DNA from 4 places in the Mesorhizobium sp. B2-3-2 genome. Region 1 is predicted to be linked to each of the others. Evidence: predicted binding sites of a transcription regulator. Region 1 holds the regulator's gene; each other region holds the start of a gene.
The links. The regulator PhoB, encoded in region 1, activates phosphate uptake and scavenging genes when phosphate is short. The targets are predictions, from matches to a motif close to TGTCATNNANCTGTCAT.
Positions count from the first base shown of each region.

Region 1 (3,265 bases):
CCGAGTTGAACACGCCCGAAGTCGCGGTCGAGAAAGCCAAGATCGAGGTCAAGAACCTCAATTTCTACTACGGCCAGTCGAAGGCGCTGAAGGATATCAGCCTGTCGCTGCCCGAGCGCAGCGTCACCGCCTTCATAGGGCCTTCGGGCTGCGGGAAGTCGACGCTGCTGCGCGTCTTCAACCGCATCTACGAGCTTTACCCGAAGCAGAGCGCCGAGGGCCAGGTGCTGCTCGACGGCCAGAACATCCTCGACCGTTCGCAGGACCTCAACCTGCTCAGAACCAAGATCGGCATGGTGTTCCAGAAGCCGACGCCGTTCCCGATGTCGATTTACGAGAACATCGCGTTCGGCGTCAGGCTCTATGAGAAGCTCAGCAAGGCCGAGATGGACGGCCGTGTCGAGCAGGCGCTGAAGCGCGCGGCACTGTGGAGCGAGGTCAAGGACAAGCTCAACGCCAGTGGCCTCAGCCTTTCGGGCGGCCAGCAGCAGCGCCTCTGCATCGCCCGCACGGTGGCGGTGAAGCCAGAGGTCATCCTGCTCGACGAGCCTGCCTCGGCGCTCGATCCGCTGTCGACCGCCAAGATCGAGGAACTGATCGACGAGCTGCAGGCCGATTACACGATCGTCATTGTCACCCATAACATGCAGCAGGCGGCGCGCGTGTCGAAGCAGACCGCCTTCATGTATCTGGGCGAGCTGGTCGAGTTCGACCGCACCGAGAAGATCTTCACGTCGCCCCGCGAGAAGCGCACGCAGGACTATATCACCGGCCGCTTCGGCTGATCCCAGGCATACGAGGACCAAGATCATGGCCGAACATACAGTCGCAGCCTTTGACGAAGATCTCGGACAGATCAGCAGGCTGATCCGCGACATGGGCGATCTCGCCTCATCGATGGTCGGCGGCGCCACCAAGGCGCTCCTGAATTCCGACAACGCGCTCGCCCAGCGCATCGTCTCCGACGACGCGATCATGGATGCGCGCCAGCGCGAACTCGACGACCGCGCCATCACCCTGATCGCCAAGCGGCAGCCCATGGCGGATGATTTGCGCCATGTCGTCGGCTCGATCCGCATGGCTGGCGATCTCGAACGCATCGGCGATCTGGCCAAGAACATCGCCAAGCGCGTCGGCACCGTCGGCCTGGCCGCCACGCCGCGCGACCTGTCGCACTCCATCGATGCCATGGCGCAGCTGGTACTGATCCAGGTGCAGGGCGTGATCGAGGAGTATGGCGCCCGTGATGCCTCGGCGCTTGCCAAGCTGCGCGCCGACGATGAACGCATCGACGTCAAATACACATCGGTGTTCCGCGAGCTGCTGACCTACATGATGGAGGATCCGCGCAACATCACCGCCTGCACGCATCTTTTGTTCTGCGCCAAGAACCTCGAGCGCATCGGTGATCATGTGACCAACATTGCCGAAAATGCCTATTATGTGCTGACCGGCACGCAATTGCCCGCCAATCGCCCGAAGCAGGACGAGACGGCGATGTCGGCGCCAGCGGCGTGACGGCAGGGGTGACCAGTCGATGATCGCGCCACGCATCATGGTGGTGGAGGACGAGGAGCCGCTGGGTGTGCTGCTCCGTTACAATCTGGAATCGGAGGGTTACCAGGTCGAGGTGGTGACGCGCGGCGACGAAGCCGAGATCCGCTTGCAGGAGAATGTCCCCGACCTTCTTGTGCTCGACTGGATGGTGCCGGCGGTTTCCGGCATCGAACTCTGCCGCCGTCTCCGGATGCGCCCCGAGACCGAGCGGCTGCCGATCATCATGCTGACGGCGCGCGGCGAGGAAAGCGACCGGGTGCGCGGTCTCTCCACCGGCGCCGACGACTATCTGGTCAAGCCGTTCTCAACCCCGGAATTCATGGCACGCGTCAAGGCGCTGCTGCGCCGCGCCAAGCCGGAAGTGCTGTCCAGCGTGCTCAAGGTCGGCGACATCGTGCTCGACCGTGAATCGCACCGGGTCTACCGCAAGAAGAGCGAGATCCGGCTCGGGCCGACCGAGTTCCGCCTGCTCGAATTCATGATGCGCCATCCGGGCCGGGTGTTCTCGCGCAGCCAGCTGCTCGACAATGTCTGGGGCGAAACGATCTACATCGACGAGCGCACCGTGGACGTCCATGTCGGCCGGCTGCGCAAGGCGGTCAACAACGGCCGCATGCCTGACGTGATCCGTACTATCCGTGGCGCGGGGTATGCGATCCGCGAAGACTAGGGATATGTCACGCAACATTCTCGCCCACGCCTGATTTCGCCTGTGCCCCCGGTGCGAAAATTTCCTGGTCGACGTAGGTCAGCGCGCGCATGGCGCAGCCCTCGCGGATCAGCGGCAGTTCGTTCGGCTCGGTGTCGAAGGAAATCGATTTCGAGTGCTGGCCGCCGGCGGTCTGGGCAATGGCTTCGCGCAGAGCCGGCTCGATCAGGTCGAAGGCGGCGGCGCTGACGCCGACCATGGCGACCGGCGCCGGATCGATCAGGGCGAACAGGCTGCCAAGGCCATAGCCCAGCGCCTCGCCGGCCTTGCGGTAGGCTTCGCGCTCCGGCCCGTCCTTTTCGCGCGCCGAGGCCGCCAGCGCACGCATGTCGGCGTCGCTGACGTCGACGGGCTCGGTGTCCTCGCCAAGCTGCCTCGCGTTGCGCCAGATGGCATAGTTGCCGGCATAGGCCTCGACGCAGCCGCGCCGGCCGCAGCGGCAGAGCGCCCCGCCCGGGCGATGGATCATGTGGCCGAACTCGCCTCCGGATGAATGGGTGCCGGTGAACAGTTCGCCCTTCAGCACCAGGCCCATGCCGATGCCGTGCGACAACAGGATGGCGATGAAGTCGTCGCGGTAACGCCGGGGATCGCGCCAGCGCAGCGCCACCGCCATCATGTTGCAATCGTTCTCCATGGTGGCGGGAATGCCGAACTCGGCCTCCAGTATGTCGGCGAAGGCGATGTCGGTCTGCGGCGTGATCGGCGACCACAGCATGGCGCGCGCATCCGTATCGGTGATGCCCTGGATCGCCAGCGCGATACGAGCGATGCTGGCGACGTCGAGGTCGGGATCCTCGAACCGTCGCCTGACGATGGCCACGCATTCGCCGATCAGCGCCTCGCGCGACATGGTCAGCGTGTCCAGCCGGCGTTGCTCCTCCGATATCACCTGGCCGGCATAGTCGATGACGGCGACGGAGAGGAAATTCAGCGACAGCACCACGGTCATCACCGCCGCGGCTTCAGGGTTGAGGCTGAGGCCGATCTGCGGCCGGC
Region 1 is NZ_VFWA01000023.1:41,640-44,904, reverse strand. Features, by position in the region: gene pstB (phosphate ABC transporter ATP-binding protein PstB) at 1-785, shown strand, start outside; gene phoU (phosphate signaling complex protein PhoU) at 811-1,518, shown strand; gene phoB (phosphate regulon transcriptional regulator PhoB) at 1,538-2,227, shown strand; gene FJ964_RS29650 (ROK family protein) at 2,235-3,265, opposite strand, start outside.

Region 2 (3,265 bases), on a different contig from region 1:
AATCGATCGCCTGACCGGTCGAAAGATCGGCCGGCGATTTCATGAAACCGACTGGATTGAAGCATGAAAGCCGTTGTCTGCCGTTCGCCCGGCGACCTTGTCGTGGAAGACCGTCCCGCCCCTGGATCACCGCCTGCCGGCTGGGCGCTGGTGGCGGTCAGCCATGTCGGCATTTGCGGCACCGACTACCACATCTTCGAGGGCAAGCATCCCTTCCTCGCCTACCCTCGCATCATGGGCCACGAAGTGTCGGGGACCATTGTCGAGGCGGGTGAAGGCGTTGCTCTTGCCAAGGGCGAGCCGGTCATCATCAATCCCTATCTGGCGTGCGGCAAATGCATCGCCTGCCGGCACGGCAAGCCCAATTGTTGCGTCCGGATCGAAGTGCTCGGCGTGCATCGCGACGGCGCCATGTGCGAACAGATCCTTGTCCCGGCACAAAACCTCTATCCAGCCAACGGCCTGTCGTTGGCCGATGCCGCGGCTGTCGAATTCCTGGCCATCGGCGCCCATGCGGTGCGGCGCTCGCGTGCCGATCCCGGCGCACGGACGCTCGTCATCGGCGCCGGACCGATCGGGCTCGGCACCGCCATCTTCGCCCGCATCGCCGGGCTCGACGTGACGCTGCTCGACATGAGCAGCGAGAGGCTTGGCTTCGCCGCCAATGAACTCGGCTTCAAGACCCTCGACGGGTCGCGCGACGCGGCATCCGATCTGGTCAGCGAAGCGACATCAGGCGAAGGTTTCGACGTGGTCTTCGACGCCACCGGCAACACCGCCTCGGTGCAGTCGGCCTTCGCCCATGTCGCGCATGGCGGGACACTGGTGCTGGTCAGCGTCGTCAAGGACGACATCGCTTTTTCCGACCCCGAATTCCACAAGCGCGAGATGACGCTTGTCGGCAGCCGCAATGCCTTGCGGGCCGACTTCGACCACGTCGCCGCCTCGATCCGCGATGGCGCGGTGCCGCTCGCCAAGCTGGTCACCCACCGTACCGCGCTCGCCGACACGCCCCGTGACCTCGCCCGCTGGGCGCATGAGAAATCCGGCCTGATCAAGGCCGTGATAGAGATCGGATAGACAACCGTCCCGCGACTCACAATGCCGACAGTTTCAGCTCCACCCGCTCCGCCGGGAAGCGCGCCTCGGCGAACTGGATCGGCTGGCCGTCCGGCGTGATGTTGACGGCCACCGTGACCAGCACGATGCCGCCCGGCTGCAGATCTAGGTCGGCAAGGTCGGAAGCATCGGCATGACGCGCCGACAGCACCGTCGATTGCCTGAGATAATCGTCTATGCCGAAACGCTTGAGCGACGCGGTGATCGATCCGGTCTCGGCCATGGCGGCATCGATGCCGGCGAAGCGCCTGGCGTCGAACCAGCCGGAGGCGCGCGACACCGGCTGCCCGTCGGCCTCGCCGCGCGTCTCCAGGCGAATGACATCCGATCCCCTGGCAAGGCCCAAGGCTTCGGCGACGCGCCGGCTGGCGGGCTCGATCGATGAGGCGAGGAGTACGATGTGCCGCTCCGAGGCCTGGCCTTGCAAGCCGGTCGAAAATCGCGTGCGCGCCCCGATCGGATAGGACAGCCGCCTGCGCGACAGCACGAAAGTGCCGCGCCCCTGCTCGGCCCGCAGCACCCCGTCCTGCACGAGCGCCGCGATGGCGCTGCGCACCGTGTGACGGTTGACGCCATAGCGCTCGGCCAGCGCCATCTCCGGCGGCAGCGCGGCATTCTCGGCGAAATCGCCGATGGCGATCGCATGCAGGATCCTGTCGGCGATCTGCCGCCACAGGGAGACGCCGCTGCGCCGCTCGATGCTGTCGGACCCCCCCGTCATATCCCCGGTCTCAGCCCTTACCCGCATTTGTCACGCGCCCGTCATGGACTCGCGCTACATATGGATTATAATTTGTATAGTTGTCTATATCAATAGACAAATTGTAACGAAGGGATGTTACTCATGCGAGGACAGGAAGCCCGCGACCAGGCGGAACGCAAGGCGGCCATGGCAACCCTGGCGCAGTCCAGCGGCGGCGACATCGTTCGCCTCTGGAATGAATCCGGCCTGCCTGCCGAGGCCGAACTGCTGCGCGGTCCCGAGACCGGCCTGGTCACCATGCGCGGCCGCATCGGCGGCGGCGGCGCGCCCTTCAATGTCGGCGAGGCCACCGTGACCCGCGCCACCGTACGCCTGCCGTCCGGACAGGTCGGCCATTGCTATGCGCTCGGACACGACAAGCAGAAGGCGAAGCTGGCAGCCATCGCCGACGCGCTGTGGCAGGACCCCGCTCACCGACAGGCGGTCGAAACGGGCCTTCTCGCGCCGCTGCGGGCCGCCCTGACCACGGCACGAGATAAGCGCCGCGCCGAGACGGCGGCGACGAAGGTGGATTTCTTCACCATGGTCCGCGGAGAAGACTGATGGACATCGCAGCGCAATCGATCGAGGGCGGGTTCGCCGATCCGGTGTTCAACGCCCAGACGGTGTTTCGCGCCGTCATGGACGCGATGGCGCGGCCGGGCAGCGTGCAGCCCTTGCCGGCCCTGGCCCGCCCTCCGGCGCCGCTTTCGGCGACATCAGGCGCGGTTGCGCTGGCACTGTGCGACAACGATACGCCGCTCTGGCTCGACCCGGCCCTGCACGCCTCGGCGGCGGTCATATCCTGGCTCGGCTTCCACAGCGGCGCGCCGCTGGCCAACACCCCGGCCGACGCGCATTTCGCTTTGATCGCCTCGCCGGCCGAGATGATGGCGCTCGATGGTTTCTCGCAGGGCACACAGGACTATCCCGACCGCTCGACCACATTGATCCTGCAGGTCGGCGATCTCACGTCAGGCACGCCGCTGCTGCTCGAAGGTCCCGGCATCGAGAACACGGCAGCGATAGCGCCGGCACTGATGCCGCGTCATTTCATCGAGCAGTGGAAGCAGAATATCAGGCGCTTTCCGCGCGGCGTCGACATCATCCTGGCGGCACATGACAGCCTCGCCTGCCTGCCGCGGACGACACGCATCAAGACGATGGAGGCCTAGCATGTATGTCGCGGTAAAAGGCGGCGAAGCGGCAATCGCCAATGCTCACAGCCTGCTCGCCGACCGTAGGCGCGGTGATCGCTCGGTGCCGGCGCTGCGCCTCGACCAGATCGTCGAACAACTGGCGCTCGGCGTCGACCGGGTGATGAGCGAAGGCTCGCTCTACGACCGCGAACTCGCCGCGCTCGCCATCGTGCAGGCGCGTGGCGACATGATCGAGGCGATCTTC
Region 2 is NZ_VFWA01000002.1:55,063-58,327, reverse strand. Features, by position in the region: gene FJ964_RS05495 (zinc-binding alcohol dehydrogenase family protein) at 64-1,080, shown strand; gene phnF (phosphonate metabolism transcriptional regulator PhnF) at 1,097-1,840, opposite strand; gene phnG (phosphonate C-P lyase system protein PhnG) at 1,964-2,425, shown strand; gene phnH (phosphonate C-P lyase system protein PhnH) at 2,425-3,036, shown strand; gene FJ964_RS05475 (carbon-phosphorus lyase complex subunit PhnI) at 3,038-3,265, shown strand, end outside.
Region 2: a site for PhoB is predicted at 1,869-1,885, ahead of phnF (phosphonate metabolism transcriptional regulator PhnF). Genes of this name have one in related genera too.

Region 3 (3,265 bases), on a different contig from region 1:
GATCGCATCCAGCCGATGATCGATCTGTTCAAGGCGGTGAACGCGCCCTGCATCGTCTATGGCGAGGTCGGCCGCTCGATCCAGGGCGACCGCTCGAAGCCGCTCGCCACCAAGCCGAAACTCTCGGGCGACGAGATGAAGGCTTATGCCAGGCGCCTGACCGAATTCGGCGAATGGTGCGCCGAGCAAGGCATGCCGCTTTCCTATCATCACCACATGGCGGCGGTGGTTGAGACCGAGCCGGAGCTCGACGCCTTCATGCGCCATTCCGGAGCGGGCATTCCGCTGCTGCTCGATGCCGGCCATCTGGCCTTTGCCGGCGGCGATGTGCTGCGCGCCATCGACAATCATCACAAGCGCATCAGCCATGTGCATGTGAAGGACGTGCGCATGGGCGTGATCGAGAAGCTCGACCGCACGAAGCAGTCCTTCCTCGATGCGGTGGCTCTCGGAGCCTTCACCGTGCCGGGCGACGGCTCGCTGGATTTCGGCGCCATCGTGCAGCGTTTCGCCGACCATGGCTATGAAGGCTGGTTCGTGGTCGAGGCCGAACAGGACCCGAAGAAGAACCCGCCGCTCAAGATGGCGCAGGTCGGCCACAAGGAGCTGATGCGGGTGATGACGGCCGCCGGCTACACGGTCGAGACGCAGGGCTTTCCCGATGTCTGATCGGGTTCTCGCCAGGCCGGGCTTGCTGTAGGTTGCCGCGATGAAAGATTCCGAGCACCCCTTCTTCCGGCCATTGTGGCGGCGTGTCGCCGTCGTCGCGGTCTGCGTCATCTGGTCGATCATCGAGTTCGCGAGCGGCACACCGTTCTGGGGCGTGATCGCGCTGGGCTTCGCCGGCTATGGCGTCTGGCAGTTTTTTTATCTCTATAAGCCGGCCGACGAGAACAAGGCGCCCGCCGAAGTCGAACCGAAGGAGTAACCGGATGTCGAAGCTGCTGGTGAAGGCCGACAAGGGCCATGGCCGTGTCGCCCATGTGACGCCAAAAAGCGCCGGCTGGACCTATGTCGGTTTCGACCTGCATCGGCTGAGGCCAGGCGAAAGTGCGTCGGGAAAGACGGACGATCGCGAAGTCTGCCTGGTGTTCGTCACCGGCAAGGGCACGGTCAAGGCCGACGGCAAGGATCTCGGCATGCTCGGACAGCGCATGTCGCCCTTCGAAGGCAAGCCATGGTCTGTCTATGTGCCGCAGGGATCGGACTGGTCGGTGACAGCCGATACCGGACTGGAACTCGCGGTGTGCTCGGCGCCCGGCCTCGGCGGCGGCCTGCCGGTTCGCGTGATCGGACCCGACGATCTCGGCCAGGAGGTGCGCGGCAAGGGCACCAATACGCGCTACGTGACCAATATCCTGCCCGAGGGCAAGCCGGCCGATTCGCTGCTGGTGGTCGAGGTCATCACGCCCGGCGGCCATACGTCGAGCTACCCGCCGCACAAGCACGACCAGGACAATCTGCCTGATGAATCCTATCTCGAGGAGACCTATTACCACCGCCTCAACCCGCCGCAGGGCTTTGCCTTCCAGCGTGTCTATACCGACGCCGACAAGGGCGGCTTCCGCGATCTGGACGAGGCGATGGCGATCGAGGACGGCGATGTCGTGCTGGTGCCCAAGGGCTATCACCCCTGCGCCGCTTGCCACGGCTACGACCTCTACTACCTCAACGTCATGGCCGGCCCGACGCGGACGTGGAAATTCCACAATGCGCCCGAGCACGAATGGCTGATGAAGGCCTGACCGGCCCGCGGTTGCGGCTGAACCTGTTGGTCCAGATCAGAAAAATCGCCGGCTAAGGACCGGCGGGGTCGATTTGCCTTCGAAAACCCTTCAAAGCTTCGTCAATCCGTCATGGAAATCACCTATGGCAACGGGCTGACGAGGATTTTCGATGCGCTACGCCATCTACTTCACCCCCCGGCAGGACGAAAAATTGGCAGGGATCGCCGCCAACTGGCTGGGCCGTGACCCCTTCGGCGCCACAACGCGACCGGCGGAGGCGGTGGGCGATTTGTCGGCGGCGGAAGTCGCCTTCCACACCGCATCGGCACGGCGCTATGGTTTTCATGCGACGCTGAAAGCCCCTTTCCGGTTAGCGGCCAACGAAACCGAAGCCTCGTTGCGCACAGCGCTCGACGCCTTTGCCGAAGCGACGCCGGTTGTGATGATCCCCCGTCTCGTCGTCAGCCAGATCGACGGTTTCTTCGCGCTGGTGCCGGAGGCGCCATTGCCTCCGCTCAATCGCTTCGCCGATGACGTGGTGCGCGATTTCGACCGCTTTCGCGCGCCGTTGACGGAGGCCGAGATCGAGCGGCGCAACCCGAACTCGCTGAAGCCGGGCGAATTCCGCAATCTTTGCCAGTGGGGCTATCCTTATGTCTTCGAGAGCTTCCGCTTTCATATGACGCTTTCCGGCAGGGCCGGGCCACAGGAAAGCCCTCGTCTTCGCCTGGCGATCGAGGGCCTGTTCGCCGAGGTGCTGCGCCAGCCGGTGCCTGTGGACGGGTTGACGTTGTTCATCGAGCCCGAACCCGGCGCCCCGTTCATGGTGCTTTCCCAGCACGCGCTCGGGCGCCGTCCGGCTAGAAAAACCGCCTGAAGCAACAAGCCGTAAAGGCCAGAAAAAACCAAGGACTGCCTGAAATGACCGCCGAGACCATTCTGAGCAACGCCCGCATCGTTCTTGCCGACGAGGTCATCGACGGTTCGCTCACGATGCGTGACGGTCTGATCGCCGACATATCCGCCGGCGCCGTCCGAGCCGGCGAGGACATGGCTGGCGATTTCATCATCCCGGGGCTGGTCGAGCTTCACACCGATCACCTCGAAGGCCATTATGCGCCGCGGCCGAAGGTGCGGTGGAACCCGATCGCCGCCGTGCTTGCCCATGACGCGCAAGTGGCGACCGCGGGCATCACCACCGTGCTCGATGCCTTGCGCGTCGGCATGGACGAGGATGCCGATCTCAACGCCGCCGACATCCGCAAGCTCGCCGATGCGATCGAGGACAGCGTGCGGATGGATCGATTGCGGGCCGATCATTTCATCCACCTGCGCTGCGAGGTCTCGGCGCCGGATTGCCTCAGGGCCTTCGCCAATTTCGAAACGGACGAACGGGTGAAGCTCGCCTCGCTGATGGACCATGCGCCGGGTCAGCGCCAGTTCGTCAACCTCGAAACCTACGCCTACTACTACCAACGCAAGCTGAAGCTGACCGATTACGATTTCCAGAAATTCTGCGAGAAGCGGATGGGCGAATC
Region 3 is NZ_VFWA01000003.1:558,463-561,727, forward strand. Features, by position in the region: gene iolE (myo-inosose-2 dehydratase) at 1-669, shown strand, start outside; gene FJ964_RS11350 (DUF3329 domain-containing protein) at 710-928, shown strand; gene iolB (5-deoxy-glucuronate isomerase) at 933-1,745, shown strand; gene FJ964_RS11360 (DUF1045 domain-containing protein) at 1,897-2,604, shown strand; gene FJ964_RS11365 (alpha-D-ribose 1-methylphosphonate 5-triphosphate diphosphatase) at 2,649-3,265, shown strand, end outside.
Region 3: a site for PhoB is predicted at 1,842-1,858, ahead of FJ964_RS11360 (DUF1045 domain-containing protein). Genes of this name have one in related genera too.

Region 4 (3,265 bases), on a different contig from region 1:
ACATACGACAACAGGAGAATCTTCTGATGCCGACCCCGCTCGTTGTCTCCGATGTCGCCAAGAGCTTCACCATGCATCTGCGCGACGGCATCAAATTGCCTGTCGTCGCCGGTGTCTCCTTCTCGATCCGCGCCGGTGAATGCACCATACTCGGCGGCCCGTCCGGGGCCGGCAAGAGTTCGATCCTGAAGATGCTCTACGGCAATTACGACGTCGACGAAGGCCAGATCATCGTCGCGCACGAAGCCGGGCTGATCGATCTTGCCAGCGCCAGCCCGCGCACCGTGCTTGCCGTGCGCCGGCAAACGATCGGCTATGTCAGCCAGTTCCTGCGCACCGTGCCCCGCGTCTGCGCACTCGATGTCGTCGCCGAGCCGCTGGTCGAGCGCGGCGAGGAGCGCGAGGCGGCACGGGAAAAGGCACGCGCGCTCTTGGCGCAGCTCAATCTGCCGGAAAAGCTCTGGGCCTTGCCGCCGGCGACCTTCTCCGGCGGCGAGCAGCAGCGCGTCAACATCGCGCGCGGCTTCATCACCGGGCACCCGATCCTGTTGCTCGACGAGCCCACCGCCTCGCTCGATGCAAGGAACCGCGATGTGGTGATCGAACTCATCGCCGCCAAGAAAGCGGCCGGCGTCGCCCTGCTCGGCATCTTCCATGACCACGACGTGCGCGAAGCGGTGGCCGACCGCATCATCGACGTCACCGCCTTCGCCCCGGGAAAGCTCGCCGCATGAGCAGGAAATTGTCGGAGACGCCGCTGGTCCATCCCACGGCGGAGGTGCAGAACTCGACGCTCGGCCGCTGGACCGAGATCGCAGACCGCAGCCGGGTTTCGGAAAGCGAACTCGGCGACTATTCCTACATGATGCAGGACTGCGCCGTCTGGTGTGCGACGATCGGCAAATTTGCCAACATCGCGGCAAGCGTGCGCATCAACGCCACCAACCACCCGACCTGGCGGCCGACGCTGCACCACTTCACCTACCGCGCATCGGACTATTGGGACGATGCCGAACACGAGAGCGAATTTTTCGCTGAGCGCCGTGCAAGGCGTGTTTTCATCGGCCACGACACCTGGCTCGGCCATGGCTCGACAATCCTGCCCGGCATCACCGTCGGCGATGGCGCCGCCGTTGGCGCCGGTGCGGTGGTATCGAAGGATGTCGCGCCCTACACCATCGTCGCCGGCGTGCCGGCAAAGCCGATCCGCGAGCGCTTCGACCGCCGCACCGCCGAGCGCTATCAGGCGCTTGCCTGGTGGGATTGGGACCATGCAAGGCTGCGCGCCGCCCTCGACGATTTCCGTCAGCTCGAGGCCGAGGCTTTCCTGGAAAAATACGGCGGATGACGGTGGTGAATGGAATAGGGCCGTTCACCATTCACACCCCTGAAATTGAACTCGGACAGGAGGCTGTCTTCTCAAGCCGCCTGCCTTCTGCAGCTTCAGGGGCATGGAGCATTTCGAGGAACTGATGGTCCTGGCCTGATCGCGCACGAAACGGCTGTGGGTGGTAACAAAACTGACATCAATCCGACACCGCAGGTTCATGGCGCTGCGCTAGCGAGGGTCAACAGGACCTTCAACCGCGACTGGACGGGAACGCACCATGTCAGCCACGCTCGAAATCCGCGGCGTCACCCGACGATTTGGCAAGAACACCGCCGTCAACGATGTCAGCATCTCGATCCCGCAGGGTCAGATGGTCGGCGTCATCGGCCGTTCCGGCGCCGGCAAGTCGACCCTTCTGCGTATGATCAACCGCCTCATCGATCCCAGCCATGGATCGATTTTCTTCGACGGCGCCGAGGTCTCGCAATTGCGCGGTTCGCCACTCAGGCGCTGGCAGCGCGACTGCGCCATGATCTTCCAGCAATTCAACCTTGTGCCGCGCCTCGACGTGCTGACCAATGTGCTGCTCGGCCGGCTGAACCATCGCCCGACCCTGTCGAACCTTTTCGGCATGTTCTCGCGGACCGAATGTGCGCAGGCGGTAGCCGCCCTTGAGCGGCTCGACATCGCCCGCACCGCGCTGCAGCCCGCCGGCACCTTGTCGGGCGGCCAGCAGCAACGCGTTGCCATCGCCCGCGCCATGATGCAGCAGCCCCGGGTGATCCTGGCCGACGAGCCGATCGCTTCGCTCGACCCGCTCAACGCCAAGGTGGTGATGGATTCGCTGCAGGACATCAATTTGCGCGAGGGCATCACCGTGGTCACCAACCTGCACACGCTGGACACCGCCCGCACCTATTGCAACCGCATCATCGGCATGGCCGCGGGCAAGGTCGTGTTCGACGGGCCGCCGGAGGAGCTTAACCGCGAGGCCGTCCGTCTCGTTTACGGCGCCGACAGCAATGGCGGCGAAATCTCCGAGGCTATCACCTCGACCAGCGTTGCCTTCAAGCAAAAGATCGCCGCATCCGCCGGACCGCTCGAACCCGCATTCCCTGGTTACTGAGAGCGATCTGGATCGCCAGCCCGCGTCAGGGCACCCGTCAAAATCACCAACGCCGCCGGCGCGGGGCCGGAACCCACAGGAGAGAAATCAGATGTTCAGGAAAATGGTTTTTGGCGCCGTTTCGGTGCTCGCAATGGCCACCGGCGCGGCCCATGCCGCCGATATGAAGGAATTCCGCGTCGGCATCCTCGGCGGCGAGAACGAAACCGACCGGCTGCGCAACTACCAGTGTCTGGCCGATCACCTGAAGGCCGAATTCGGCTTCGAGAAGGTCTCGCTGTTCCCGGCCGCCGACTATGACGGTGTCATCCAGGGCCTGCTCGGTGGCACGCTCGATTTCGCCGAGCTCGGCGCTTCCGGCTACGCCAGCGTCGTCCTCAAGGATCCCAAGGCGGTGACCCCGATCCTCACCACCCAGCAGACCGACGGCGCCACCGGCTACTATTCGATCGGCCTGGCGCTGAAGTCCTCCGGCATCACCGACATCAAGTCGGCCAAGGGCAAGAAGCTCGGCTACGCCGATCCGGATTCGACCTCCGGCTATCTGATCCCGCTGACGCAGATTCCGAAGGATACGGGCGCGTCGAACGAAACATTCTTCGCCTCGACCCAGTTCAATGGCGGCCATGAAAACAACGTGCTCGCCGTGCGTGACGGCAAGGTCGACGTGGCGGTGGACGATTCCTCCGGCATCGGCGACTTCAAGGACGGCTACACCTCCGGCACCTTCCACAAGGAAGTCGCCAAGGGCGCCGTCGACCCCAACGACTTCGTCGAGGTCTGGCGCTCGGGCCTGATTCCGAACGGCC
Region 4 is NZ_VFWA01000002.1:48,996-52,260, reverse strand. Features, by position in the region: gene phnL (phosphonate C-P lyase system protein PhnL) at 27-734, shown strand; gene FJ964_RS05450 (DapH/DapD/GlmU-related protein) at 731-1,348, shown strand; gene phnC (phosphonate ABC transporter ATP-binding protein) at 1,608-2,456, shown strand; gene phnD (phosphonate ABC transporter substrate-binding protein) at 2,548-3,265, shown strand, end outside.
Region 4: a site for PhoB is predicted at 1,522-1,538, ahead of phnC (phosphonate ABC transporter ATP-binding protein). Genes of this name have one in related genera too.